Regions from separate parts of the Natranaerobius trueperi genome, predicted to be linked through region 2. Evidence: riboswitches for the same ligand, from Rfam matches in the RefSeq annotation. Region 2 holds a riboswitch; each other region holds the start of a gene.
The links. Region 2 has a riboswitch for thiamine pyrophosphate ahead of thiS (sulfur carrier protein ThiS). Riboswitches for the same ligand answer to the same signal wherever they lie in the genome.
Positions count from the first base shown of each region.

Region 1: it holds a riboswitch for thiamine pyrophosphate, as region 2 does, so the genes downstream of both, thiD (bifunctional hydroxymethylpyrimidine kinase/phosphomethylpyrimidine kinase) here and thiS (sulfur carrier protein ThiS) in region 2, are expected to answer to the same signal.
Region 3: it holds a riboswitch for thiamine pyrophosphate, as region 2 does, so the genes downstream of both, thiT (energy-coupled thiamine transporter ThiT) here and thiS (sulfur carrier protein ThiS) in region 2, are expected to answer to the same signal.

Region 1 is NZ_NIQC01000003.1:56,355-66,751, forward strand. Features, by position in the region: gene CDO51_RS02330 (efflux RND transporter permease subunit) at 1-3,093, shown strand; TPP riboswitch at 3,140-3,244, shown strand; gene thiD (bifunctional hydroxymethylpyrimidine kinase/phosphomethylpyrimidine kinase) at 3,327-4,100, shown strand; gene CDO51_RS02340 (MtnX-like HAD-IB family phosphatase) at 4,140-4,769, shown strand; gene CDO51_RS02345 (deoxyribodipyrimidine photo-lyase) at 4,952-6,256, shown strand; gene CDO51_RS02350 (metallophosphoesterase family protein) at 6,322-7,467, shown strand; gene CDO51_RS02355 (ATP-binding protein) at 7,467-9,944, shown strand; gene CDO51_RS02360 (hypothetical protein) at 9,981-10,397, opposite strand, start outside.
Region 2 is NZ_NIQC01000039.1:2,714-13,110, reverse strand. Features, by position in the region: gene CDO51_RS11995 (sodium:solute symporter family protein) at 968-2,377, shown strand; gene CDO51_RS11990 (M24 family metallopeptidase) at 2,370-3,473, shown strand; tRNA gene CDO51_RS11985 (tRNA-Leu) at 4,116-4,201, opposite strand; gene CDO51_RS11980 (hypothetical protein) at 4,318-5,268, opposite strand; gene thiE (thiamine phosphate synthase) at 5,330-5,962, opposite strand; gene thiH (2-iminoacetate synthase ThiH) at 5,985-7,094, opposite strand; gene CDO51_RS11965 (thiazole synthase) at 7,105-7,878, opposite strand; gene thiS (sulfur carrier protein ThiS) at 7,881-8,081, opposite strand; TPP riboswitch at 8,171-8,277, opposite strand; gene CDO51_RS11955 (BCCT family transporter) at 8,435-10,099, shown strand; gene CDO51_RS11950 (MTH1187 family thiamine-binding protein) at 10,128-10,397, shown strand, end outside.
Region 3 is NZ_NIQC01000004.1:3,222-13,618, forward strand. Features, by position in the region: gene CDO51_RS02665 (THUMP domain-containing class I SAM-dependent RNA methyltransferase) at 1-77, opposite strand, end outside; gene CDO51_RS02670 (GNAT family N-acetyltransferase) at 95-592, opposite strand; gene CDO51_RS02675 (DUF418 domain-containing protein) at 615-1,838, opposite strand; gene CDO51_RS02680 (biotin transporter BioY) at 1,973-2,539, opposite strand; gene CDO51_RS02685 (Y-family DNA polymerase) at 2,708-3,958, shown strand; gene CDO51_RS02690 (hypothetical protein) at 3,972-4,235, shown strand; TPP riboswitch at 4,272-4,374, shown strand; gene thiT (energy-coupled thiamine transporter ThiT) at 4,482-5,045, shown strand; gene CDO51_RS02700 (O-methyltransferase) at 5,023-5,646, opposite strand; gene CDO51_RS02705 (FMN-binding protein) at 6,301-7,080, shown strand; gene CDO51_RS02715 (hypothetical protein) at 7,641-8,162, opposite strand; gene CDO51_RS02720 (hypothetical protein) at 8,379-8,966, opposite strand; gene CDO51_RS02725 (DUF4179 domain-containing protein) at 9,848-10,397, opposite strand, start outside.

The sequences.
Region 1 (10,397 bases), on a different contig from region 2:
GTGAGAAAATTGACTCTTCCCCGGCTGTCTGTAACACGACCAATAGCAACTATTATGATATTAATTGGTGTATTAATATTAGGAACCATAGTATACCCACGTATGCCACTAAACTTACTACCTGAAATGAACTATCCTATGATGGTAGTAGTCACACAGTATCCAGAGGCTTCACCAGTGGAGATTGAAAATCAAGTTACCAGGCCAATGGAAGAGGTGGTAGGAACGACTTCTAATGTAGAAAATATAACTTCACGTTCATATGAAGAAATGTCTATGATAATGGTTGAATTTTCTTGGGGTACAGATATGGATTTTGCTTCACTAGAGCTTAGAGAACGTGTAGATATGGTCAGAGACAAAATTCCAAATAGTGTAGAATCACCTCAGGTAGTTAAAGCAGATCCTTCTATGATGCCAGTTATGTTTATCAGTGTTGGTTGTAGTAGAGAAGACCAAAATTTAGAAAGTTTAGAGGATTTGATTTCAGGCCCTGTGAAAAACAGAATTGAGCGTATAGAAGGCGTGTCATCTGTAGATTTATCGGGTGATGGAAAACGGCAAATAAGAGTAGACCTGTTAAAGGATGAAATGAAAAACTATAATATTTCAAATGAAGAAGTTACATCTAGTCTACAAGGGCAGAATGTAAACGTTCCAGGGGGTAGACTGATCGAAGATGATGAAGAATTGCTAGTAAGATCTGTTGCAGAGTTTGAGGATATTAATGATCTTAAAAACACTGTTGTAGGTCTAAATATGACTGAAAATATGTCTAATGAGTTAGAACAAAATGTTCTATTAGAAAATACTAGAATGAATCCAATATATTTAGAAGATGTTGCTGAAATTAAAGATATTTATCAAACAGATAGCATAGTACGTTTGAATGGAGAACCTGCACTAGGGTTAATTATTCAAAAAAAGGCAGATGCTAATACTGTACAAGTAACAAGGGCTGTAGACCAAGAAATCAAACAATTAGAAGAGGAATATGAAAATATTTCTATAGTTCCAACTTGGAACCAAGGTAGTTTTGTAGAGGAAGCTTTAGGAATTGTTCGAAACAATGCTATAATTGGCGGGTTATTAGCTTGTTTAGTACTATTGACTTTTTTAAGGAATATAAGAAGTACTTTAATTGTAGCTATAAGTATACCTGCATCTATTTTAGCAACATTTCCATTAGCTTACTTTTCTGGTTTAACTTTAAATATTATGACTTTATCAGGTCTTGCGTTAGGGATCGGAATGCTAGTGGATAATTCAGTGGTAGTTTTAGAAAATATATATCGGCATATCGAAGAGGGTTCTTCTGTTAAACAGTCTGCTATAAAAGGGACAGAAGAAGTTGCAGCACCTATTATAGCATCCACTTTAACAACAATAGCTGTATTTTTCCCGGTTTTATTATTAGAGGATTTAGCTGGGCGGATTTTTAGGGAGTTATCCTTTATGGTGATTTTTTCTTTATTACTATCTCTTTTAACTGCACTGACTATTGTACCAGTTCTAGCAACCTATTTAATAGTAGGTGATGTAACAAAAGTTCCTACCATGGAAGGTTTAAAAGAAACCTATAAAAAAAGCTTAGCATTATTAAAAATAAAATCTAAAATTATCATAACCTCTGCTCTAGTTTTAATGGTATTAGCTGGTTTATTAGTTCCTTCGCTAGGTGGTGAATTTTTACCACCCATTAGTCGTACTGAATTTACTGTTAATGTTAAGTTACCACCAGGAACACATATTGATACTACAGAAGAAGTGGTCTCTGACGTTGAAGAGTACCTTGATAGATTTTCTGAAGTGGATTCAGTTTACTCTACAATAGGTGAGAGAGCAAGAGAAAGAGAAGGAGCAGGGTATACTCGGCGAGAACCACATAGAGGTGAACTTATGGTTATTTTGTCTGAAGATATTCAAGAGGAGTTAACAGAGAAAATAGAAAATGAGTTTTCAGATCATGAAACAGCGTCTGTTAGTGTTCAAGATATAGATGGTGACCTTGAAATGGGAGGGAGCTCTATTGAGGTTCAACTTTCAGGTCCTGATTTAGATGTTTTGAAAGAGCAATCATCAAAGATCGCGAGTGAAATTGGTGAAATTGACAGTTTATCAAATATCAGTAGAAACATAAGAACACCACGACCCGAAGTCCAAGTCAGGCCAGACAGGGAATTGTCAATGAAAAAAGGGTTATCTCCTTTAGCATTATCAAAATATATTGAAATGAACTTGACGGGGAGTACAACGACTTATTTTCGAGAAGATGGTGAAGAGATACCAATTAATGTTGGATATTTTACTGATGGTCCGGAAAGTGTTGATGAATTAAGAAATCTCAACCTACCAAAAAACAAAGATACTCAGGTTAGTGCACCTATGGACCCAAGTAAACAGGAAGAACAACTTTTACAAGGAGTAGCGAAACTAGAAGAAGGTCCGGGACCTTCAGTTATTAACAGACAAGACGGAGAAAGATATGTTACCATAACAGCAGATACTGAACAACGTGATGTTCGAGGTGCTGTCAGTGAAGTACAAAATCAAATAGCAGAGCTTGATCTTCCAGATGGCTATAGAATTGCTTATACGGGTGCCTATGAAGATATGTGGTCTTCTTACAGGGAGCTTGGAACTGCTCTTTTTCTATCACTTTTACTTGTATATATGGTGATGGCAGGTCAGTTTGAATCTCTAAAATATCCATTGATCATAATGGGTAGTATTCCTTTTTCGTTTGTAGGAGTAATTTTAATGTTAGCTTTATTAAATGATACTTTAAATATCGCATCACTTATGGGAGCTATCATTTTATCTGGATTAGTAGTAAATAATGCTATAGTCCTTCTTGATTATATTACACGTAGAGATGACGCAATTGAAGGAGCGAGTCTTAGACTAAGACCAATTCTAATGACTACTATAACAACTTTATTAGCATTAATACCAATGAGTTTAGCAGGTGGTCCTGGGTCAGAAATACAGAATTCTTTAGCCTTTTCGTTAATAGGGGGACTAATTAGCGCTACTTTTTTAACTCTGTTTTTAATACCGTTAATTTACCAATTAGTTTCTAATAAAACATAAAAATTGACACTTGAGTAACTAGTTGATAGAATGATCTTAAATTAATAAAAAGTAACAGGGGAGCCGATGTGGCTGAGAGTGGGCTATTAAGTCCTGACCCTCAAACCTGATCTGGGTAATGCCAGCGTAGGGAAGTCATTTGAAGTGTGGATACGTGTGTAAACCTTTACCTGGATGGGTAAAGGTTTTGTTTGTTATTATTCGGCTGTCCCTGTAACCGGGGAGGGGAAATAATGAGTAAAGAAGTAGTTCTAACAGTAGCGGGATCTGATTCTGGTGGCGGTGCAGGTATTCAAGCTGATTTAAAAACTTTTCAGTCATTAGGTGTATTTGGAACATCAGCTATAACAGCAGTTACTGCACAAAATACTAGTAGAGTAATGGATGTAAAGAGTCTAGAAGGTGATTTCGTATCTTCACAAATTGATGCAGTAGCCAACGATATGAATATAACTGCTTTAAAGACTGGGATGCTTGCAAATGAAGAAAATGTTCATATAGTTTCGAAAAAGATTACACAATATAATTTTAGTTGGTGTGTCATTGATCCAGTGTTAGTTGCTACTAGTGGGGATGTATTATTAACACAAAGAGCATTAGAAACTGTTAAGGAACAACTTGTTCCCAAATGCGATATAATAACTCCTAACTTACCAGAAACAGAAATATTAACAGGAATTAAGATAAATGGATATAATGATATTGAGAAAGCAGCGATGATGTTACGTGGTCAAGGTGCGGGTTCTGTATTAATCAAAGGTGGTCATGGTAAAGGTGAAGCTGTAGATTATTTATTCTATGATCAAGGGATGATTAAATTAACAGCAACTCGAATAGGAGTTGGAAGTTTACATGGAACAGGATGTACTTTGTCAGCTGCTATTTGTGCTTATTTAGGTCAAGGATATGAACTGATATCATCTGTTGATAAAGCAAAAAAATATATTACTAAAGCAATTAAAAATAGCTTCGTTGTTGGAGAGGGGTCTAGAGTATTAAGCCATTAATAAAAATGTAATGGTTATTAATGTATTGGGGTGAATTTTATGAATAGGACTTTTTTTGTCGACTTTGATGGGACTATCGCAGAAAAAGATACATGTATGTTGATGATAGAACGATGTGCTAGAGATGGTTGGCAAGAGATTAATGAAAAATGGGAACAGGGTGAATTATCTACTAAAGATGCTGCACAAAAAACTTTTAATCTATTAGATTGTAACCTACAAGATATTATGGATCTTGTAAACGAAGTGAAGTTAGACCCTAAATTTAAAAAATTTGTAGATAAGGTAGAAAATCAGGGTGATAAACTTTATATTTTAAGTGATGGATATGACCTATTTATTAGAGAAATTTTAGCTAGAGAAGGGTTATCTTATCTTCCTTATTATTCAAACGAACTACAAATTAATGGTAATGGGAATTTCTATATTAATACACCTCATTCAGTTAATTATTGTGAATTATGTGGGACTTGTAAAACAGAACTAATAAGAAAATTAGCGTCAAATCAAGATGAAACTATTTATATTGGTGATGGATCATCTGATAGGTGTGCTATTTCTTGTGTTGATAAAGTATTTGCTAAAGATAAACTTTATAAAATTGCGATTGATAAAAATATCGATGCCGTTAAGTTTTCTTCTTTTAAAGAAATACTCCCATATGTCTAATAAACCTCCGTTCTTTGCTTTGCCAAAGAGCGGAGGTTTATTTATAAGTTAGAAGGAAATCTTGTATATTTAAAGAATGTTATTATAATGAAAAGGCGGTGATTAAGATTTTTGCTGACAGAGTACAAAAATTAAATTCACATAAAAACAAACGAAAGAGCGGAGAATATGTATTGTATTGGATGCAAAGAAGTCAAAGGACACATTATAATCACAGTCTTGAATATGCCATTAATTGTGCTAATGAAAATAATCTCTCAGTAATAGTCTATTTTGGTTTATATGATCAATATCCAAGTGCTAATTTACGACATTTTGCTTTTATGTTACAAGGGTTAAAAGATGTGAAGGAAAATTTAACAAAAAGAAATATCCCATTTATAATTTCGAATGAACATCCTGCTAACGGGGTGCTTTCACTAGCCAAAAACGCAGCATTAATAATCACCGACAAAGGGTATTTAAAACATGAGAAAGTATTTAGAAAACAGGTGGCAGATCAAGTGGAGTGTCCTATGTTACAAGTTGAAAGTGATGTGGTGATTCCAGTCACATCTGCTTCAAATAAAGAGGAATATGCAGCTCATACTATAAGAAAAAAGATACATAACAAATTATCAGAATATCTTAACACATTCACTAATACTAAATTAAATAAAACCTTAAGTAAAGAGTTTTTAGATAATATTCAAAAAGAGTTAGGACCTGAAATTGATTTAAACCAGCCTACTAACGACATTCTAAAGAACTTAAATATAGATAAATCAGTTAACCCTGTTTCAAGTTTTGTGGGTGGAGAAAATGCAGCCCATGAAATCTTTGAGAACTTTTTAGAAAACAAACTTAAAGAATATCTAGATAAACGTAATGATACTAAAGAAGAAGCTTGTTCTAACTTAAGTCCATATCTACACTTTGGACAAGTTTCTCCTTTATATTTAGCTTTAAAAACCTATGAATTTACAAAAGATTATTATCATGATTTTCTAGAACAATTAATAGTTAGACGAGAACTCTCCTTTAACTTCGTTTATTATAATCAGGATTATGATTCACTTGACTCACTTCCAACTTGGGCTCTAGAAACTCTTAATGCACATCGGGAAGATAAACGTCAAGTATATTCTATAAGCGAACTAGAACTCCCTAACACTCATGATGAGTACTTTAACGCTTGTCAAATGGAGTTACTTAAAAGTGGAAAGATACATGGGTATTTTAGGATGTATTGGGGTAAAAAAATCATACAATGGTCTAATAGCCCAGAAGAAGCTTTAAATCGACTGATTTATTTTAACGATAAATATGCGCTTGATGGAAGAGATCCTAATGGTTATGCAAATATTTTATGGTGTTTTGGAAAACATGACCGCCCTTTTAAAGAACGGCGTGTTTTTGGCAAAGTAAGATATATGAGTGAAAAAGCTTTAAAAAGGAATTCTTCTCCTAAACACTATATTGCTAAATTTAAGACTTATGAACAATAACTATCGAAAATTGATTTCCCTGGAAATAAAAGTCGAACTAGATCGAAATTAATAGGAGTGATAGTATGACAAAGATTTTACATACTGCAGATCTACATTTAAAAAAAGTACATGACGAACGATGGAAAGCACTAGAGCAAATTATTGATACCGGAGAGAAAGAAGATATAGATTTACTTGTTATTACTGGAGATCTTTTTGAGAGTGATATATATGCAGATCGTTTACGAAGTAATTTACGACAAGTTTTTTGTGATCTTGATTTTGAAACTGTAATTATACCTGGAAATCATGATAGGTATTCCTTTCAAGAGGGGATGTTTTTTGGAGAAAATGTGACTGTAATTAATGACATAGAAAAACCTTTTTACGAACCAGGAGGGCTAAACCTAATAATATGTGGAATCCCCTATGAACCCTTAAAAAGAAAAGAAGTATATCGAAGGTTACGGGTATTTGATAACTCTATTCAGGATAAAAATAAGCATCAAATTTTATTATATCATGGTGACCTACTTGATCTATCTATAAGAACTACAGACTATGGTGAAGAAGTAGAGATGACAGAAGAAGGGTATATGCCTGTAAGATTATCATATTTTAGGAACTTAAACTTTGACTATGTATTAGCTGGTCATTTTCACACTAACTTTTACTGTAAAAATATAAAACAAGACAAATATTTTGTATATTCGGGTTCTCCTGTATCTATTACCTCTAAAGAAAAAGGACAAAGATCAATTAATCTTGTGGTCTTAGGTGAACAACCAAAACAGTTATATCTTGATAGCTATCATAAAAAAGAGGTGGATCTAGAACTAGATCCTGTGTCAGACACATCGCTAGAGACTGTTTTTTCGAAATTACATAATATATTAGACAATACACATTATAACGCAGACTTAACACTTAATATATCAGGGTATTTTAATCAAAGTGAACTAGAAGTATCTGAAGAACAGCTATATGAGAGATTGTGTAAAACATTAGAAGATAGTAAAAGTAAGAGTAATATTGTTGACTATCAAGTAAATTTTCAGATTAAAGATATGAAAGAAATTATAGAAAATGAACTATTTCAAAAATTCATTCAAGAATTAGAAGAGGATGAACTAGTTAATAGTAACATCTATTTAAAAAGTATGACGAAAGAAGAAAAGAAGAAAGCTCTTAGAAACATCTTTTTTCAGGCTATGAGTGGGGTGGAATAATGAAAATAAAACAAATTTATATAGATAAATTTGGACCTCTTTCAGAACAACAATATCAATTGACTGATGGGTTCAACTTATTTTTTGGGCCGAATGAACGTGGGAAAACAATGCTTTTAGATGCAATGATAAAAATGTTAAGTTTTAAATATGGAATAGGAGCTACAATTAAAAGAGAGTTTTCTGATATACCTATACGAGTAGAAGAACAGCCCCAGGGAAAAATTAAATTATTATACAAAGGTGATGAGTTCTATTTACCTGACAATAATCTTCCTGAATATCTTGACTTACCTAAACAGACCTTTAGAAACTTGTTTATAATTAGAAATAGTGATCTGTCTCAAAAAATGAATACCAGTTCTAATAAAGTTGATTTTTATTCAAGCATGATTTCTCATTTAACAGGTATGAAAAATATGGAGATAGATCATTCTATAAAAAATATAGAAGGAGTAACACAAATCAATAAAAAAGAATTATTATTCACTAATAATATAAAACAAGATATAGAAAAAATTCAAGAAATAAAATACAAAAATACTCGGCAGAATAATTATCTCAATGACAGGATTGAAAATGCAAAAGCTTTACTTGAACGAATAGATGAATTTAAAAAACAAGTTTATGAACAAAGGCTAGATTCTATTGAAATAGAATTAGCTAACATAGAAGGCGAGAGAGATGATCTTATTCAAGCATTAAGAGAGCTAGATCTTTTAGAAGAGATCTATAGATATAAATTCGTGAAAGATGAAATTAAAGACTTAGAAAATAATTTAGATAATCTAGAAAAACTCTCTACTATTAATAAAGCGGATTTAGATAAATGGCATTATGCTGAAGTTAATATTAAAGAACTTACAAGAGAAATTGACAATTTAGATAAAGAAATATCAGATAAGACTAGAAAAAAAGAGCAAGTTTATAATGACCTTAATAAAAATGGTGAACAATTAAAGTTATTAAAAGAAAACAAAGATCAAATAGATAGATTAGACTTTACAGTAGTAGAAACTTTATATAAAGATTTAAGTAGATTAACAACTACTGTTAATTCACTTAAACCGGTATCGATTTTAACTATAATTGCCTTTTTAATTTCATTTTTAGGTACATACTTTTTTCAAAACTTTTGGTTTATATCTATGACCACACTACTTTTTGTAGCAACAGGACTTTTTCTCCGTCCAAGTATTATTTTAGCAATCAAAAAAGGGAAATTTAACTATGAATTAGAAAACTTAAATGCAACCTTAGCAAAATACTCTTTACATTCACGAGAATTACCAGAGTTAAAAAATAAAGTACAAGCCTTTTATGAGGAGTATTCTAAAATAGAAAATGATTTTTTTGAAGCGAAAGATATCAAACGAAAACTAGATTTAGAAATTGACACATTGCTAAATCAGAAAGAAAAGAATAAGCAGAAGATTAATGAGTATGATAAAGAAATTGAAAAAATACGAAGAAAGTCTTTTCTAAACGATAAAAATGACTATCAAACTAAACTTCAATTAAAAGTTGAATGTGAAAAGAATATAGAGAAAAGCCACCAAAAGCTAAGTAATATTTTTGGAGATGAAAGTTATTATTTAGAAGATTTAAAGAATAGATTACTTGAAGCATTCTATGATCTAGAAACAAAATACACAAGTTTACATGATGACAAGTTTATAGAACCTAACATGTTTGAAAAAGCAGATCTATTACGTAGAAAATTTGATTTAAAGGACGAAAACTATTTAGCAATTAGAAAGATGGTCGAACTAGAGAAAAAGAGATTAAATGAAAAAAAAGTACAATTAGAAAACATGAGAGATGAAAAAAGAAACAAAATGGAGACTTTTTTGTATCAACTAAAAGAATTTGGTAAAAAATCTTTTGAGATAGTTTTACCTTCTAATGAAGAGGATAAACAGTTACTTAAGTCCCCCCAAACTTTAGAAGGTTTAGTTGCTATAGAGAATATAGTGAAAAGTTTTCAAGAAAATAAAAGAAAAGAAAAAGGGTTAGCTGGAATGGCTATTAGGATTTTAGAAAAAATACGAACAAAAGAAGAAAAAAAGGTACAAAACCTATTTAATAAAGAAACCAGAGTGGCTGACTATTTTAATAAAATCACTTCTGGTATGTATGATCAAGTTAGCTTTGATCAAAACAAGAAGACTTTTTATACAAGAAGACATGATGGTAAGTTGTTAAATATCAATAATCTTTCGGGAGGAGCTTATGATCAATTATATTTATCAATTAGGTTAGCCTTTGGTGAAAAAGTTCTTCCTCAAAAAGGTTTTTTTATTTTTGATGATCCCTTTATCAAAGCAGATTACAATCGGTTATGTAACCAAATTAAGTTATTAATGGAAGTATGTCAATCCGGTTGGCAGGTACTGTTCTTTTCTTCTAAAAAGGAGACGAAAGAAGCTTTAGATAAGTATATTGAAAAAAACCAAGTAAATTTAATAGAGGTATAAGCGGCTCCATCTGAGCCGCTTTCATTTATGTATGGACTATTCCGGGTCATATCTAAATTTAATGTTTGCTTTTAAAAAGCGTTTATATTCATTAATTTTTTGTTTAATTTCGCTAACATTAAAAGCGAACAAAGAGATAGCTTGCCATAAAAATACCCACCCACCAATCATTAGTCCTTCTCGCGCAGTGTTACCCATAAGGGTATCAGGAAGTATTGGTTCTAAAGAAAATGACATGATTAAGAAAAACACCGATATACCAAAGTATTTGAGAATTTTTCTAATCATATTTGTCAAGTTTTCTTTTTCCTTTAGAATTTTATAGGAAAAATAAGACTTGACTCCTCGTATTATTAACTTTTCTGTTTCAATAGTCTCTTCTTCAGCGACAGTAAATAATATTTCGATATCGTATTTAAATGGTATATCGTGAGAACATCTTTCAAGAAAGTG
Region 2 (10,397 bases):
ATTCCTAATGAATATTTCGCCATAAAGTGGAGGGCTCCTATTGAAACGCCCTGAAAAATTCTTTTATGACGGTTTTTTTGAGTTGTGCAGAGATCTAAACGAATTATAATAGGCGCTTGCAAAACTATTAGCTAAAAAAGAAAATTCCGAATTTATTTCAAGGGATTTTTAAAAACCACTTTGAATTTTAATGTCAAGGTAAAAGATGAATCACTCCTTTAGGTATTAATTTAACCAGCAATCCAAATAAAGTAACAAAATTTTGATAAATAGCAGATAAAGCAAATTCAGAAGAAACACTATTAAATCAGACACTACTCTTTTCTTGTACCTTTTTCAATAGTTTAGAACCCTTTGAAAATAGGAGTATGAACGCGATAGTTGTTTTTAGGATAAGTGTAAATTACACGTCCATACTTAGAATCAGTACATGGAATGCAACATCTACTGAAACGTTTAGTACCCTGCTTTCTATTCAAAGGGTAAACCCATTTGATTCTTTTACAAGAATTACAATAACCATCACTATTTGAAAGTAGAGTTAATATTTTTGGGGTAAACAGAATACCATTTTCATTGAAATTTTCAGCTAAATTTTTGGAGTTTCTACGATTTTTATTAATTACTGCCTTTAAAGAACATTCTTTTATCAAGAAGCGATAGTTTTCAGTACTATCAAAGCTGGTATCAGCTTTGAAGATATTGTATTTTTCAATATCATGACGTTTTTTTACGTAATCATAACTTGAGTATCGAATAAGAATCTAACTTTTGAAACTCATCAGAGTAATCAAAGAAATTTGATCTTTCACAGGATTCACCTCTCAAGAAATATCATTAGTGAATATCTCGATATAAAGTAGAGAGATTCTTGTTGGAAGAGGCTGTAAAACCTTCTTATGGCAGACTTTTGTGTTTTGTAAGGAGCTAAAAGCTAAAATAAATTATAGTTTATGGAGGGATATTTATGGAACTGACCCACAACCCTGCGTTATTGTGGTATGTTATAGGGTATATTGTTATAATCGTTGGTATTGGATATGTTTTTTCTAAAAAGGTTTCAAACACAGATGATTTTATGCTTGCTGGTAGAACTTTAGGATCTGTAATTTTGATGGGTACACTTATAGCAACATGGGTTGGAAGTGGAACCGTTACAGGTGGAAGCACGTCTATTGCTTATCAATTTGGTCTTGGTCCTGCTATTTTAAACGGTTTAGGTGCTACGCTAGGTATTTTAGTATTATTTGCTATGGCTAATAAAATTAGAAGTGCAAGTAAATATACTCTTTCAGGAGCATTGGAAGAAAAATATGGTACGGTAGCGAAAATATTAGCTAGTGTAATTATTATTCTTGCGTTTGTAGGAATTGTTTCATATCAGTTTACTGGATTAGGTATGGTTCTTAATGCGGCAACTGGGCTTCCAATTGAGACAGGGACTATCATTGCTGCTGTAATAGTAATAATACTTGCAACACTTGGAGGTCTCATGTCAGTTGCACCAACAGATGCTTTAAGTGCATTTATTATTTTAATCGGTTTGATTATTGGTATCCCTTATTCAATTGCATTTGCAGGAGGATGGAGCGAATTAACAAGCCAAGTACCAGCCTCAAAGTTAACACTCTTAGGTGAGCTAAACCTAATACAGCTATTGGGTTATATTGTTCCTTCTTTATTCTTACTTCTAGGCGACCAAAACATGTACCAGCGAATAGCTTCATCTAAAGGTAATAAAGAGTCTAGGATGGGTATTATTGGAATGTTTATAGGGGTCGGCTTTGTTTATCCAGCAGTATCAATTATCGGCTTTGCTTCTAGTGCTACTTTTCCGGATATTAGGCCAGGTATGGCTTTTATAGCTATAACAACTGTTTTACCAGACTTTATAGGAGGTCTTCTACTGGCTGCAGTTACAGCATTTATAATAACAACAGGAAGTTCTTACTTATTGTCTGCTGCCACCAACATCACAATGGACATATATGGAAATTACATTAATCCAAAATCTACAAGCAAACAAAAACTAGTCTTTACACGTATTTTGATACCAGTACTAGGTGTATTATCTTACGTGCTTATTCAATTTTTCCCAACAATTTTGGAAGCTCAGATGTATGCTTACACAGTGTATGCAGCTGGTATAACTCCAGCAATACTAGGTGTTTACTTGTGGGGAGATAGAGTAACAAAACAGGGTGGTATATCATCAATGATTTCTGGTGTAATTGTTACACTATTTTTTGAGTTTTCCAATATTTTAGACTTCCACAGTGCTGTTATATCAGTACCAATAGCAATTTTAGTATTAATTGTAGTTACCTTAATGACAACGAATAAGGTAACAAATAAGGAGATGATTGATGATGAATAATTATAAAGAACGTATTAACTCTTTAAAAGAAGTAATAAGGCAAAACAATATATCGTTAGCAATCATTCCTCCATCTCCTAATTTACGTTATTTAACAGGATATAACGGCCATCAAGATGAAAGGTTCTTTGGTTTTTTTATTCCAAAGGATGGTGAACCTTTTCTGATAGCACCAGAATTAGCTAAACCACAAACTGAGATAATGCCTGTTTCGGAAAAATTATTTTATAAAGATGGAGAAGATCCTTACCAGATCATCTTGTCAGTTTTAAATGACAGAGAATTGAGCAGCAATAAAATTTTAGTTGATAATAGTTTGAATGCTAGCTTCCTTCTCCCTATACAAAGGATTTTTATTCAAAGTGAGTTTGAGTTAGCAGATAATATCCTAAAAGAGCTCAGGATATGTAAAGACCATGAAGAAATCAAAGCATTGAAAGATGCAGGTGAACTGACTGATAAAGTTTTAGGCGAAGTATTATCACAACAAAATTGGATTGCAAAAACCGAAAGGGATCTTGCACTGTCTTTAGAATTTAAGCTTCGAAATTGTGGCATGGAAGGAGTAAGTTTTGCACCTATAGTAGCTTGTGGTTCTAATGGTGCTACTCCACACCATAAATGTGGAGATACAACAATAAAAGAAGGAATTCCCATAGTTATTGATTTTGGTGGTGTGTACCATGGTTATGCTTCAGATATGACAAGAACAGTAGTTTTTGGTGAGCCTGATGAGGAAGTTAAGAAAGTATATACAATTGTAAAACAGGCAAATGAGGAAGCCAAAAAAATTGTACGCCCAGGAATAGAAGCAGAAAAAATAGATATTGTGGCTAGAAAAGTAATTGAAGAAGCAGGTTATGGAGAAAATTTTATACATAGGACGGGACATGGAATTGGAATGGAAACTCATGAAGCACCCATGATTGTTGAAGGAAATAAAAGATTACTCAAACCAGGAATGACATTTAGCATCGAACCAGGGATTTACTTACCAGGCAAGTTTGGAGTTAGGCTAGAAGATATTGTAGTAGTGACGAAGAATGGAATTGATTCAATAAATAATTATCCTAAAGAATTAATACAACCTATTTAAAGCTATTAAAAGCCTCGGTTATGGTGTTATTTTCACCTATCCGGGGTATATTTGTTAACAGTCAAGTTTGTTCAGATGAAAATTTGAAAGAGATTCTGTCGTCTAAACAACGAGATGAAGAAATACTCACTGGTGACAATTTAGACCTGTTATGACCTAAAGGAAGCCGTGGGGAAGACTTGGAACATATTCAAGCGAACGGATATGACCTGTTCGATGGGTAACCTTGTAAATCATGGAAATTTTTAAAAGTTGGGACTTATGGGTTGTTGGATGTGTTCATGCAAGTAAAATTAAGCTGTAACTTATCAAAAGAAGTTTAGAAAAGTGCTAGAGGGATAAAATTAACAGAAAATTCGTACACAATTAATAAAGTTATACGAAGGGTAATAATAAAGACTTAAAAAAACAACATTCTCATTCTATATATGTATGGTATTTGGAAAATGAAAAGAAAGTGGGGATTTATTTTTCAATAAAAGTGACCAATAATTATGGGTAGAAGATATAACCGATCATATGAAAAAAATATATGTCAAAATTAAGATAGCTATAAAAATAAATTTAAATAATTTAATAGGTTTTATTAAGGATGAGAATTGTATTATAAAAAGATTAGAGGAGCTTAGCAGCAGGATAAAATGGTGCCGAAGGTGGGATTCGAACCCACACAGGCCAGGCCTACGTGATTTTGAGTCACGCGCGTCTGCCAGTTCCGCCACTTCGGCATGTAGGAATTTTAATTAACATTTTGATTTCATTATACCAGTTTTGACGATAAAATCAAGGGTAGGAACAAAATCTGTTTGAAAAACTAAAAAGGAAAAAGCGCCAAGAGGCGCTTTTATTCTTCGATAGAACTGATTAATTCTACAGTATTTTCCATTGTCGATGATGCTTTTAATTTTATAAGGTCGAGATTTTGTTCTTCTTCTAGATCATCGAGTGATGTCATGAATCTTTCGTATAGTTTTTCATTTTCATCTTCTGAAAATTCGATCTCTATTTCTTTTGAGAGCTCATTAATTTTATCAATACTATTCTGAGCTTCTTCTGTATTTTCTTCAGCAGTCATTAATACTGTGTTTCTTACATGATATTTTATTTCAAATACTTGTGCTGTCACTTCGTCAGAAAAAAAACTTTTAAAGTTATATAAATGAAGGGTTAAATTATTTGCTGATATTAAAGTCTTCCAATGGTCATGATCTGAACTAGAAACAGTTAGTGTATCTAGTTCTTGCTCGAAAGGATCAATTACTTCAGAAGGCACTCCTTTTTCATCAAGCATACTCTCTAATTCATTCCAGCTCTCATATAATTCAGTAACAGAGTCTTTTATATCATCCCAAATCTCTTCTGAACTTTCAATGAGCAGTTCTTCATCATCTTCTTCATGGTCTTCAAGTTCTTTGTTTAATATCTCATTTAAAATAGTCTTTTCAAAAGTAATGTCTTCTTGAAGTTCTTCTTCCATCTCATCATCACCATTTTCTTCCACTTCGTCATCCTCACCTTCTTCATCATCATTTTCATCTTCTTCCTCATCATTTTCATCTTCTTCCTCTTCATCATTCTCTTGTGCTAATACTGGTGGTGCATCTGCTAGAGGTAGTAAATCTGCTTGTATTAAAATATCTAAGGTAGTAAGTTCAATTTCTTCGACTAATTCTTCTAACTCTTCAACTTCATCTTCAGCTTCATCGTTATCTTCTTCTTCTTCTTCCATACAAGCAGATGTTGTCATTAATAGTAGTGTTGTTAGAAACAATAAAAGGAGTTTATTTAATCGCAAATTTATCACCTCAGGTGATATTATAACCTTAAAATGTTAAGTTTAACCACTTGTTTGGAATTTAACTAGTGATAATACTTCTGAGTTCTTTGATTTGTTGTGAGATGTCTACAGCTCCAACAATTTCTGTTACCATAGCAAAACATGTAGCACCTTTATTTTTCACTTCATTTAGATTGTGTTTTTTTATACCACCAATTGCAACAAAGGGAATATCGAGATTTTTTGCAACATATTCTACATATTCAGTTCCAACTGGGGGTTTTTCTTTTGTGTCTGTTTGAAAAACAGGTCCTGTACCTATATAATCAGCACCATCCTCTACTGCTTTATGGGCTTGTTTTGGGGCATGAGTTGATTTTCCGATTATCTTCTCATTTCCAACTAATTTTCGTACCTCTTTTATAGGAAGATCATTTTGTCCTACATGAACTCCACAAGCATCAACTAAAATAGCTATATCGATATCATCGTTTACAATAAATTTACATCCAGCATTATAAGTTAGTTCTCTTATTTTTTTACATTGTTCTAGTTTTTCTTTAGCCGTTTTATTCTTTTCTCTATATTGTATAATTTCCACACCGGATTCAAGCATTTCTGTAACAACCTGAATATTGTCTCTACCTTTAGAAAACTCTTCAGCGGTAATAGCATAAATATCTGTATTTAAAATATTACTAGAGTTATTCAAACTAATATTGCCTCCTTTTTATTTAAAAAATCTCCCAATCCTTTAAGACTGGTTGATAACCATGGGCTAAAAGAACTTGTTTAATCTTTTGTACAGGGCGATCATCAGAAATTTCAAATTGACTTTTCCCTTCATCAACCCCAGAATATCCACCAACTTCAGTGCTGACTCCTGCTGACATACGGGTAACTCCTAAAGGAAGTAAATTTTCTCTAAGCTCTGAAGATTCCCTAGTAGAGATGTTTATTCCAGCACTTTTTAAAAAAATTCTACTAGCTACAATCATCTGAACAAGATTTTTATCTGAAACTTCATCGTATTGCAAACTATTATTTTGTCCTGCAAATGGGCGAAGTCGTGGAAAAGAGATACTAACCTCTGCTTCAGGAAAATTATCAAGTAGATATTTAGCATGCATTCCTGTAATGAAAGTCTCTTTTCTCCAAGGTCCGAGTCCCTGTAATGCACCAATATTAACTCTTCTCATACCTGCTTGTAATCCTCTTTCTGGTGCATTTAATCGAAATTCATAATCAGTTTTTGGACCTTGTAAGTGAACAGTATCATATATGTCGCGGTTATATACTTCTTGATAAATAGTAAGACCATCAACTCCACATTTAATTAGCTCTTCATATTCTTCAGTTTCTAACGGATAGATTTCAATAGAAATCGAGGAAAAATATTCTTTTAATAACCTTACACAATTTTGTAAATAATTTAAAGGAACATGTTTTCTTGATTCTCCTGAAAGAATTAGAATATGCCTTATCCCCATCTCACTAATTGCTTTAGCTTCTTGTTCTAGTTCTTTATAAGTTAGAGTTTTTCTATCAAAGTTATTATCTGCTTTAAAGCCACAGTATAAACACTTATTAGCACAATAGTCACTTACATAGAGTGGTGTATAAAGCATCATAGTTTTACCAAAAAAATTTTTAGTTAGATAATGTGCTCTTTTGGCCATATCTTCAAGATATTTCTCAGCAGTAGGGGAAAGAAGTAATAAAAAATCTTTAGAAGTAGGTTGATCTTTGTGAAGAGCTCTATTTATATTTTCAAAAGTAGCTCTATTAAAAATTTCGTTTATATCTATATCTTTAAGTTGTTTATAGGTATTTAAAAAACTCAAAGTATCCCTCCTAATTTTGTAAAAAACCGGTCAAAGGAGAGGAAGCGTCCGCTAGATCTTTGACAGGAGCTGTTTTGGCTAAAAACGCTTTACGACCAGCTTGAACTGCTTGATTGAATGCTTCTCCCATTAGAGGTGGATTATCAGCAGTAGCAATAGCAGTATTTACTAATACAGCTTCACATCCCATTTCCATAGCTTCAGCTGCATGTGAAGGTTTGCCAATCCCAGCATCTACAATAATTGGGAGGTTAATCTCAGATATTAATATTTTAACTAATTCTCTAGTTTCAATACCTTTATTTGTACCTATAGGAGCACCTAACGGCATAACTGCCTCTACACCGAAACTTTCTAGTGCCTTAGCTACTGATAATTCAGGGCTTACATATGGGAAAACTTTAAATCCTTTTTCAACTAATACTTTTGAAGCTTTTAAAGTTTCATGATTATCAGGTAAAAGATATTTACTATCTCTAATAACTTCAATTTTAACCCAATCACCACAATCAGCTGCACGGGCAATTTCAGCTATTTTAACTGCTTCTTCTGCAGTTCTAGCTCCAGAAGTGTTAGGCATTAGGAGACAATTGTTAGGTACATATTCAAGTATATTCTCCTGCTCGGAATGTAAATCTATTCTTCTAAGAGCTATGGTTACAGCCTGAGTATTTGATTTTTCAATAACTTTTGGGATTATACTTTTACTTGGAAATTTACCAGTACCTATTATCAACCTATTTTCAAGTTCTTTACCACCTATTCTCAATAGATCATTACTCATTATTAACCACCTCCTACCATAGTAATAATTTCAATTTCATCATTTTCACAAAGTTGATACTCTTCCCAATTGTCTTTTTGAAGTATTTCTTGATTTATTACGATGATTTTACCTTCAGGTTTAACTTGTAGATCTTCTAAAAGTTTATTTACAGTTATCGATTGATGAACTTCTTTGATCTCTCCATTTATCTTTAGTTTCATATTCTCACCTCCTATAGACTTGATAACATCATTTTTTAGAGGATATAAATAAAAAACTCACCTTGTAGGTGAGCTATTCAGGTATAGAAATATCTGAAATTGAAGCTCCCTACGCTGGTATTAGCCAGGGCAGGTTCGAAGGGTAAGGTCTAAAAAAGACCTTTCTCAGCCATAAAAGGCACCCCTGCTTTTCTTTATTATTTTTCTATAAATATTATACTATTAGTTTTTAGAAAATGTAAATGATAGTCTTTAGAAAATACCAAAAATAGTTATAAATTAACCTTGAGATTTTTGGTAAACCTAAAAAATGAAGCATCTGGTTCAAATCCTGGTTGAAAGGAGAATCTTCCGTGGAAAAAAAAGATAAAAATATAGAAAAAGAAGAAACTTTAGAAGCTAGTAGAGAAAAGATTGACAAACAGCTATTTAGTAGAAATATTACAAAATATGGTTTTGATTTAAATCCTGCAGTTTCATTTTCTGCAGGACTTATAATTATAGTATTTTCTCTATTTGCTTTATTAAACCTCGAGCTAGCAAATGAATATGTAAATATAATCAACGATTACATTGTTACTTCTTTTGATTGGATTTTTATCTTGTCAAGTAGCTTTTACATTGTGATATGTCTTTATATTGCCTTTTCAAGACTTGGAAATGTCCGAATTGGTGGTATCTATAGTGAGCCAGAGTTTTCTAATTTTGCTTGGTATTCTATGTTAATATCAGCAGGTATGGGGATAGGCCTAATATTTTGGGCAGTTGGAGAACCATTATTCCATTTTGAAATAGCTCCACCTATTTTTGAGAGTATGCATGAAAAGCACACCTCTTTGGCCACAACTTTCTTTCATTGGGGATTACATCCATGGGCAATATACGCTTTAATAGCTTTAGCGCTTTCATTTTTTAGTTACAATAGAAATTTACCATTATCGATACGTTCCGTTTTCTATCCATTTTTCAAAGAACGAGTCTATGGAACTTTAGGAGATGTAATAGACGGTTTAGCTGTACTTTCAACTTTAATAGGTCTAGCTACTTCGTTGGGTTTGGGTACTCAACAGATAAATAGTGGATTAGATTATATGCTTGGGATAGGATTTAATGAGTATATTCAAGTAGCGCTTATAATAATTATCACTTTGTTTGCGACAGCCTCAGTATTAGCAGGAATTGATAAAGGAGTGAAATTCCTTGCTGGGTTGAATATGAGGCTTGCTGCTATTCTCATGATAATAATCTTACTTTTAGGTCCAACAGGTTTTATCTTAAGATTATTTTCTAATTCTTTAGGGCTTTATTTAAATGGAATTGTGGAGTACTCATTTTTCATTGCAGTTGAAGAAACTGCCTGGCAAGGTGATTGGTCAATATTTTATCTCGCCTGGTGGATATCATGGTCACCATTTGTTGGAATGTTTATAGCTAGGATTTCTAAAGGTAGAACAATTAGGGAATTAGTATTAGGGGTTATGGTAGTACCATCCTTATTGTCTTTTCTATGGATGTCAGTATTTGGAGGAACAGCTATATTCATAAACGAACAGGGTGCAGGTGGACTTTTTGAAGTTGTAGAAAATGATGTGCCGGTTGCGTTATTTGAGATGATAAATTTACTAAATATACCTTTACTATCCGAAATTTTTAGGGTTCTCTTGTTTATATTAGTAACCTTTTTAGTTGTCGTTTATTTTATAACTTCATCTGATTCAGGTTCATTAGTTGTAAATAAAATCACATCTGGAGGAAAGATGGACACACCAGCTAAACAAAGAGCTTTTTGGGCAATATTAGAAGGTATAGTGGCAGCAGTACTATTATTAATAGGAGGAGAAAAGGCTTTATTAGCCTTACAGACAGCTGTTATAAGTACAGGACTTCCATTTGCTGTTGTATTAGTAGCTATGGCCTTTGCTTTAATTAAAGGCATAGAAGAAACTCGTAAGAGACAAAAACGTAAGAGAGATAGACGTAAGTTTGAAAAATTAATCGAAATGCATGAAAATGAATAGGAGGTAGAAAAATATAGCATTTTTAGAAGTGAGCATTTTACCTGTAGGAACAGGATCTTCTAGTATTAGTAGTTATATAAAGGGTGCTATAAATGAAATCGAAGAAGAGGGACTTAAATATACTATTACTCCTACATCTATAGTTATAGAAGGAGATATAGATACTTTGTTAGAGATTTCGAAAAAATTACATAAAAAGAGTCTTGAGAGGACCAATAGGGTAGTAATAAATATACAAATTGATGATAGAACGGATAAAACTGTAACTATAGATCGACTTGTAGAGACTGCAAGAATG
Region 3 (10,397 bases), on a different contig from region 2:
CCTAAATCCTTAATTTCTTGTTTAACTAGTGCTTCCATCCCAAAAGTAGAAGTAGCTATTAATTCATAATGCTCCATAACATACCATCCTTTTTTTAATTAATTAAATATTTTAAATATAGTTCAATTGAATTGTCTACAAAGTTTGGGTTTCCATAACTATCAAAATTATGATGATCAACATCCTTTGTTTTTATAAGTTCTGTGAAACCCCATTTTTTATACATTTCTCTTATTTCAGGGCGATCACTCTTAACTCCAATAGTCACTTGAGTTTTACCCGCTTCCTTAACACGTTGTAAAACTCTATCCTTTAATTTTCTACCTAATCCTTGGCCTCTATATTCAGGATGTATTCTGAATGCACATATATATGCTCTAGATAGGCCATCAGCTTCATATGGATCAAAAGAGTTCCAGACAATGTGAAACTCTCCTAATAATTCTTCATGTTCAGAAGATTCTACTACCCAAAACTCTTGTTTACCTTCTAAAATTCTATCCTTAAAGATTTTTTGAGTTGGTATATTATCTTTTCTCCACGCCCAATTTAACCTTTCAAAGTCAGAAATAACCCCCTGTCTTATAAGCATTCTCCATCACCCTTTCAGGTAGTTACTTTGTTATTGATTGTAATTCTCCATATGTATAGCTTCGCCATAGCCATTCAAATGGTCCAAATTTAAATCTAGTCATCCAAAGCTTACTCCATATTATTTGTAGTATAAATATAGATATTGTTATTACAACACCTATAAAAAGCGAAACTCTCCCAAATAACCCTAAACCATAACCATAAAAGACCAAAACACTAATAATAGATTGAGTTAAATAGTTTGTTAGAGCTAATTTACCAACATATGACAATGGGTGCAGTAAATTATAAAATTTCTCTTTTTGCGATAATATTACAATACCTGATATGTATACTGATGCTAAAGCAATTGAATAAACATAAAAAACAATTTCTTGTATCGGAAGTTTAAGTTCTCGAGGAAGTAATATTACATCCTGTAGAATTAAAACATAAACAATTAACCCTGGAATTGCTACTAAAGCTCCCCACTTTAAAACATTTTTAAATATAAAAATATTCTCTTTTATATTATAAAAAATTTCTTTTTTACCTGCATACATTCCCAGTAAAAATAAAAACAAAATATCAGATATACTTATTAAAACATTAGCCAAAACAAATGGCAACTCCTCTTGAACACGAAAACTAAGAATTTCACTAAAACTCCCTTCTTGATAAACTTCTAAAGCTTGTATTTTTAGCATCTTTCTTTCTTCTAAAGGATCTACTTCCGCATCAATCTGATCTTCAATAATTAATGACTCTGAAAGAAATAATCCACCTTGTACTAATATGGCTAGAACAAAAAAACCTAAGATAAACTTTTTTATAATTGTTATTTTAAAATCATTAAATAATAATAAAGTTAAGCCACCAATAGCATATAAATGTAAAATATCTCCTGACCATATAAACACTAAATGAATTATTCCAAACATAAACAGTCCTAAAATTCTTCTCCGATAAAGAGATACTACATTTAATCCTTTTTTCTTAGCCCTCGTAGTAAAAAAATAAAATCCTAAACCAAATAAAAACGAGAAAATGGGATAAAACTTCCCTTCCGCAAATAGTTCTATAATCCAAGCAAAGAGAATATTTAACTCTCCTACATACTCTCCTGGCGTTTTTTCTAAATAAAATAAAGTTGATTTAAATAACGTCATATTTACGAGTAATACCCCAAATAAAGCAAAACCTCTTATAATATCTACTACTTCAACTCTTTTTTTCGGTTCTGTTGGAAAAACGTACTTGGTCATCTAACCCCTCACTTTTACCAAATTTTTTATGGATGTTCTACACTATTATAATATATCAAACTAACCATATTAATTTCAAAATTTTATATTAAAAAATAAACACACTTCAACAAGAAGTGTGTTTAATATTTCTATTATAATGAAAACCGTTCTTTTACAGCTAGAGCATGACAACTTCTTACTACAAATGCAGTTGCGATTACTTTTGCAATATCACCAATTAAAAACGGAACAACTCCTTCAAGTATAGCTAAACTGATAGGAATTTGAGTAATTAAAGCCATCTGTATCACACCGGGTATATAGATAACTATCATTCCACCTAGTGTTAAAGTTGAGATTAGTAGTGTCCAATAATGAAATCCAATTTTATTTTCAACTCGTTCAACTAAAATTCCAATAATATAGGCTGCAAAAGGATATGACAACAGATACCCTCCAGTAGGGCCTACAAGAGTAGTAATTCCTCCAAAGCCTCCTGCAAACACCGGAAAACCTGCTATCCCTATTAATAGATATACTATCTGACTAATAAACCCTTTCTTTGCACCTAATAATGCACCTGCAAGCATAACTCCCATAGTTTGTCCAGTTATTGGGACAGGGCTGATGGGAATAGGTAAATAAACATAGGCGAGAATTGCAGTTAAAGCAGCAAATAAAGCTATTAGAGCTAATTCTTTAATACTCATTTTACTCATATTAATGCTCCTTTCAGGTTTTAATAACTTCCATATTTTACAGATTACTATATAGCAAAATTGTTGTCAACCTTCATTCTTGTTATGGTTGACATGTTTTAAATTATTTAATCATGACTTTACCTCGAACGTTTGTTCTAGTATAATCATTTTAGAGGTGGTCAACAAATGAGTTCTCGAACAATCTTTCATATCGATGTTAATTCTGCCTATTTGTCATGGGAAGCAACTTCAAGGCTACAAAAAGGAGAACAGTTAGATATTAGAACTGTGCCATCGGTTATTGGTGGTGATAGTGATAAGCGCCAAGGTATTGTACTAGCAAAATCTATTCCTGCTAAACACATATACAATATTCAAACTGGTGAAACTCTAAACAGTGCCTGTAAAAAGTGTCCTAATCTATTAATTGTTCCTCCGAACTATTCATTATATCTTCAATGTAGTAACGCTATGGTTGAACTTTTGACAAATTACTCTCCGATAATCGAGCGTTATTCTGTCGATGAAGTTTTCTTAGATTTTACTAATATGGAAAACCACCATGGACATTATCTAGAAGCTGCACAACAAATGAAAGAATCCATTAAAAATGAATTAGGGTTCACTGTAAATATCGGGATCGGATCTAACAAACTTTTAGCTAAAATGGCCTCTGAATTTAAAAAACCTGACCAGATACATACATTATTTCCAGGCGATCTTTCTAGGAAATTATGGCCTTTGCCTGTTAATAATCTTTTTATGGTAGGTAAAGCAACAGAAAAGAAATTACGTGATCGAGGTATTTCAACTATTGGTGAACTAGCTAACACCTCGCGTGAAAAATTAAAACTATGGTTAAAAAGTCATGGTTTATTAATATGGAATTATGCAAATGGAATCGAGCAATCCCCTGTACGATCCGAAGGAATTCCCATTAAAGGTCTAGGTAACTCAACAACTACACCAAGAAATATTACTGAAAGGGAAACAGCAGAACTTTTATTATTATCTCTAACTGAGAAAGTAGCAACTAGACTTCGTAAAATTAATCAATCTACAAAACTAATTTCTATATCTATAAAAAATGATCAGTTTAATATGTATTCTAAACAAAAAAAGTTATCTATCTCAATAAATTCAACCCTAGATATATTTAAAGTAGCTAAACAAATTTTTGAAGAGTTATGGCAAGGAGAACCAATTAGACACATGGGAGTTTCTTTATCATCTCTATCAAATAATGATTTTTATCAGTATTCTTTATTTGATTATCACTCTAGTTCTCATAATCTTGATAAGGTTATAGATCAAATCAGAGATAAACATGGTGAAACTTCAATAATCCGCTCTTCTTTTTTATATTCATCAATACCTCCTTTTTCAGGTGGAGTTGATACTGTTGAGGATTATCCTATGATGTCAAGCTTATTGTAGAGGAGAGTATAATATGAAAATTATCATGAAACCGATAGAAATGATTGCATGGTTTACAGATAACGACATACCAAAACCTTTAAGGTATCGCATTTCTACTAAAGAGGGAAGTAAACAAGTTATTCGTATAGAAAAAATTATATCTGTAGAAGAAGAAAAACTTGCTGGTAATAAAATGTTTGTTTATACATGTCAAAGCACTATTAGAAATCAGACTAGAGTTTTTGAACTAAAATATGAATTGTCCACATGTAAATGGTACTTGTCGAAAATGTAATAATCTGTTATTATAAGAATTGAACAAAAAATAATGAAAAGCCAATAGGGGTGCCGAAAATCGGCTGAGAAGGACTCAAGGTCCTACCCTTGAACCTGACCTGGGTAATACCGGCGTAGGGAATTGGCTTTTAGTATACAGGCCACGTATAACCTATATCTTATGGCCATTAGTACGCTAAAAGCGCAATTCGCTACGAATTGCGCTTTTTGTATTATATATTAATTTTTATTAGGAGGTATTTACATGACTAACACATCAACAAATGTAAGAATGATAGCTGAGCTTGGGGTAGCTCTAGCTCTCGCACTAATTTTGAACATGTTCAAATTATTCCAAATGCCCTATGGCGGATCAGTTAGTTTAGAAATGTTACCAATCGTTATTATGGCATTCAGATGGGGCATAAAGTCAGGTATACTAGCAGGAGCTGGCTATGGGCTCTTACGTTTGGCTACCGGTGCAACTGCTATTCATTGGGTTCAATATCTTCTCGATTATCCAGTGGCATTTGCAAGTTTAGGATTAGCAGGTATATTTGCATCTTGGGTTAATAAAAGTGATAATAAAGTTCCGCCAATAGTCTATGGAATACTTGTTGGAACTTTAGCACGTTTCGTTGCTCATTTTACTTCCGGATTGGTGTTTTTTGGGGAATATGCTCCGGAAGGCCAAAGTGAATTTATGTATTCTTTAATCTATAATACAACTTTTCTAGCTCCAGAGGGATTAATCACAATGATAGCTGTTAGTTTACTCGCACTTAACAAAAGTTCTAGTGAGTTTTTTACGACTTCAACTTATAGCTAATAGTGACACCATCTCCCACAGGAAGAATAGTACTATAAAGTCGATTATCATCAAATACTAGTTTATTGTATTCATCCATTGAGGCTCCCAAATTTCTGGGAGCCCCCTTTATTTTAAATAAAGTATCATCAGCTATTATTAACCCTCCGGGTTTAGTTAGCTCAATTGTTTTATCTAGTAATTTCGGATATAGAGATTTTTGCGAATCTTGAAAAATAATATCATACGGACCTTGTAAATCATAAATTACTTGGGATACATCACCTAATAAGAGTTCAACATAGTTTTCTAATTTTGCCCTTTCTATATTCTTTTTCGCATCTTGATATAATTTAGAGCCCCTTTCAATAGATAGTACTTTTCCATTAGTACTTTTAACTGCTTCACCTAACCAAATAGTTGAATAACCAAGACAAGTTCCTAATTCCAAAACATTTTTTGCATCCATTAGCCTAGCTAATAAACCTAAAAGTTTCCCTATTTCTAATTCAATACTAGGCTGAGTATCATCTCTTTGTTTCTCCTCTGTTTCTATTAATTTTAAATTTTCATTATCTAGAGTAATAAATCCACTAATATATTTCAGTATATTTTCGTCCATTATTATTCCTCCTAACTATTTCCTCATAACACCTTTATTTTGAATAATTTCTACTTCTTTGTCAAATATGAATATATAATAAAAAATTTCAAACTAGATCATAATAGAGATAAAATTGTGAGTGATTCAGGAATGAAATTTACTGAAAGTAATAAGGATCCTCAGAAACCCCATGATAGTAACTTTAATTTACAGACCGCTGGTTTGGATACTAATCTGCCCAGTCATTAAAATAAGCATTCAATGCAAACAAGGCAACAACCAAGAACAAAAAAGAGCATAAAGAACTAGGTGCAAGAATTAACCCTCGTTTAGTAGTTGTACCTTCAGCTCATCCTGTAACTCAACATCAACTTTCTTATATCAAACATGAAGTGAAGGACGCTATTCAATGAGAGCTTCTCTTAAAAATGACTTATAATAAGAAAAACAATTTAAACAGCTCATAAGCTCATCACTTATTTAGTGTACTTGAATATGACACTCTAGTACAACAAAAGCCCTATAATACTAAAAAGAATCAACCCTTTGCTTGTCGAAGGTCTAGCTTATACTAAACTATCGACAAGCTTTTTTATTCCATTTTTTTAATAGCATATCAGTTTTTAAAAAAGGAATATTAAAAATGGAATCACAACAAATGGAGGGATTTAATTGCATAAAAATATACTAATAGTTGCAATAGTTACAATGTTAATGCTTAGCTTAATTGCTTGTCAACCTGATGAAGATAATGACCCAAATGGTGATAATAGTGTCGCTGATAACGGTGAAGGAATAACGGGTACATACCATGCATCGTCAGAGGCTGATGATAGTGGGTTTGTACTCGCTGAAGTAACTTTTGAAGACAATGAAATTACAGATGTAGAATTAGAAGAATACACAGATAAAGGTATTACCAAAGGGGACGACTATGGCTGGGAGCCATTTCATGAAGCAATGCAAGAACTTCCGGATAGATTTGTAGAAGCAGATTCTGCTGATATCGAAGCTTATAGTGAAGCCACAGCCACTTCAAATAAAGCTATGGGAGCTGTTGAAAAAGCGATACAACGAGCTGAAGGAGAAACGGAACCATTTGATGGAACTTTTATGGGGATATCAGAAGAAGGCGAAGATGGCTGGGGTATCACATGGGTCACCCTTGAAAACGATGAGATCCAAGAAGTACAATTAGAAGAAGTGCAGGTAGCTGATGAAGAAGATAATGAATATGAATTTAAAGATGATGACTACGAGTGGGAGCCATTCCACGAAGCTCAAGATGAAATGCCAGAAAGGTTTGAAGAAGAAAATTCACATGAAGTAGATACATATTCTGAAGCTACTGAAAGCTCGGAATTATGGAAAGATGCGGTACAGGATGCACTTAACAGAGCTGGGAGAGAAAACGGTGAAGAAGAAGAAGAGGATGATGAAAATGGTGAATAAAACATACCATAAATATAGATAGGATCAAAAAAACACCTTTTAAATACTTAAAACTCCTATCCCCGTCTAATTTGAGTTATTAGTTTTTATAAAAAATACTTGAAATTGAAACAACAAAATGAAAAAAATAATAAGTGTAATAGCCATAAATGACGGGATAGGAGGAACTTTATTGGAAGCTTTTCTTTTGTTTTTGTTTATAGGATTATTAGTTTTAAGTTTAATTTGGGTCTTTAAATATGCTGAACAACGTGGGAAGTCAGGCTGTTTAATAGCTTTCCTGGTTTTTTTAGTTTCATGGCCCTTAAGTTTACTGTTGTGGCTAGCATCTCGACCCGACAAATATTATGATGAGTATTGACTGGTTTCATACCTATCAACAAGAAATCCACTCTGCAGAGGTTAATTTTAATATAATTTAGACTATGAATTATCACTTTGAGTGTGGTTTTTTTGGTATTGAAAACTATACCAAAAAGTATTTACCAACTTATCACTAAATACATTAAAAATAATTTGTCATTGTTTATGATTTCTCTTACACCACAAATTAAAGATTATCATAGAACTAACAATGAATCTTTATCTGGTAAAAATACAGGGAGATTGTTTTCATCCCTCACAATAACCTTTGTATTTACCCTTGACTTATTTACAATACGGTTAATAATCTCATCTTTTTTTTCAATTTGTCTTGCTATTAAAATTGCATTGTATCTTTCAAACTCACAGTCTTTACCACACATGCAGTAAGGAAAATACGAGTCTCGATAATATTTCTCGTGTAATGCCTTTGCACATTGATATGCATGAGTGTCACTATCTACCACATCAACTTTAGCTCCTGTAAGTTTATTAATTAAAACTGCCGTATAGGGGAGTGCACCTCCACCAATCAATAGAACCCTATCATTAGAAGAAATTTCGGCTTTGCTTATCTCTCTTGCTACAACTCTTTGGTATAGCTTACATGTTATTATCATAAATGAAACTACAACAAATGACTGTGAAATGACTTTTTCAAACTTACTGGTTATAATTCTTTTTAACCTAACACATATGTTTAAAGTAATAAATATCACCCCTTTTCTTAACACTCAATACTTTCAAATATTTTTTATTTGTCGAATTTCTAAACCGAAAATTGACTATTATCACATACACAAAAAACATAATGATTGAGTTTGATAATCATTCTCGCTCATTATGTTTAAATTATACTATTTTCGATTTCGTGTCAAGGGATTTTATTTAAAGTTAACACCGATTATATTAGTAATACTTAACTACTATTTACATTACCACAATGTTAAGGCAAAATCTTCAAGGCTGTAATCTTTAATCAAGACTTCACTCTCATCATCGTATAACTTATATTTAAAAGTCATCTGATCAGAAGAATTCTCTACTAAATCATCAACAGAAATACCCTCTGCAAGCTTAAGAGAAATCTCCTCTTGAATATCATTAACATTACGATGGCCATATGTGAAATACGGGGGGCGTTCTAGATCATAATACTCTTTTTCGAAAAAAACCTGCCATTCTTCTGGGAAATACATCCTAATTTTAAATTCTTGCTTACTAGTACCATAATCTATTAATTCCAAATTCAAAGTCAGGGTAACTTCTTTTTCATCAATCCGCTTCTCAGTATTAGCTTTTTCTAAGTCTACTGAACTTAATGGATTAGCCCTAACCCAATAATACGAAGTCCTGATTATGTCTATAGAACTTCCCATTACACTTATTAATAGGAACGCACCTATGATAATCAACAATTTATTAGTATGTTTAAAACGTTCAAGATTAAAAAGGCCTTTTATTGCAATAATAAATAAGATAATCACCACTACCGCTGATAAATATATTACTCCGTTATTCAATTTAACGGGTCTAATAATATATTCTAATATACTATAAGAACGGTGGGGAAGTTCATATATAAAGAACGCTATTAAGAACAAAATCCCGATATGTTTAATAGTCTTTTATTATCTTCGTTGATTTTTGAAAAGTTCAAGTCGCTCCCTCCTATACCTCCCTATGAACTGCAACAGATTTATTTTCTAAAAAAATATATAAGCTTATCAGAAACCTTTATAAGAATATCCGCAAAGCCAAATTCCTCACCTATACGCGCTGCTATTATTCTCGTTATTTTTGTGATTATTAAAAAGATAAATAAAAAAGCCAACACTCTTAAAATAAATTGAAGGTCCAACACAATCACCTCAATATAACAATTTTACTATTTATCAACTTGTTTCTGTTTTTTTACTGATAAACTACCATGCCTGTTAAAACACTACAGCCAAACCTTCAAAAAAGTTATTGCCTCAACAGACTGAAGCTCAATTACACATTCTCCTTTTATGTCTATATACCCCTATTATCCTGATTTACTGGAGTAAGATTACAATGTAAAAGTTAAGAAATTATATTAGTTCCTAATCTAAAATATACATGAAATATAAGCTGTGTCAAATCAATCTAATGATGTGCCAAAAAATCTGTTCCTTTTAACTAACCTACCCCATTAGTCTTAAACTAACCATCAACGAAAAACTCTAGTTTTTAACTCGTCTGCGAGGTGATTTTGCTTAGCATAACTTCTATTTATCGACAAAAAAACCACCCAGAGGTGATATTCTACAGCTTAGAAGCATCATATCATCACCTTAAGGGTGGATTTAGAATTATTATTCTAATTTTCACTTTAAATTTCTTTAGTTTTTGTCGCGCTTTTTAGAGGACAAGTATATTCTTAATAGTTTTTAGGAATATCACTGGTTCCTCTTTTTTCTATCACAAAATCAGAAACTACTGGGTATTCTTCTGTTAAGCTATTCTTTTTTTCTTCTGCTTTTTCTTTACTATTAAACTGGTCTACTTCTATTAAAAATTCTCCATCTTCATCTTTCAGCATCCTTCTATTGTCAAGTGAAAATATCTGTTCTTCGACTATTCCAATCTTTTCACCATGAGGATATGACTCACTTCTGATTGAATATATAGCGTCTTCTTTACTTTCTTGTTTTTCTTCTAAAGTGACTACTAACTGTCCTGGTTCTTTATATTCTGTCACTTGATATGAGAAAGGTTTATCCATAGTTATTGAAAATCTTACCATAGAATCGTCAAGCGTCATTTGTCTATATATATCCTTTATCATGTTTCCATCTTTCATCTTTTCAAACTCATCCTCAGCAGAAAATTCTCTAACACCTGAAATTTTAAAATCTAAAGTGTGTGGGTATTCACTATGATCAATTTCATAGTGACTTGCAAACTCCTCTTCTTTTAAGTCTTGAGAA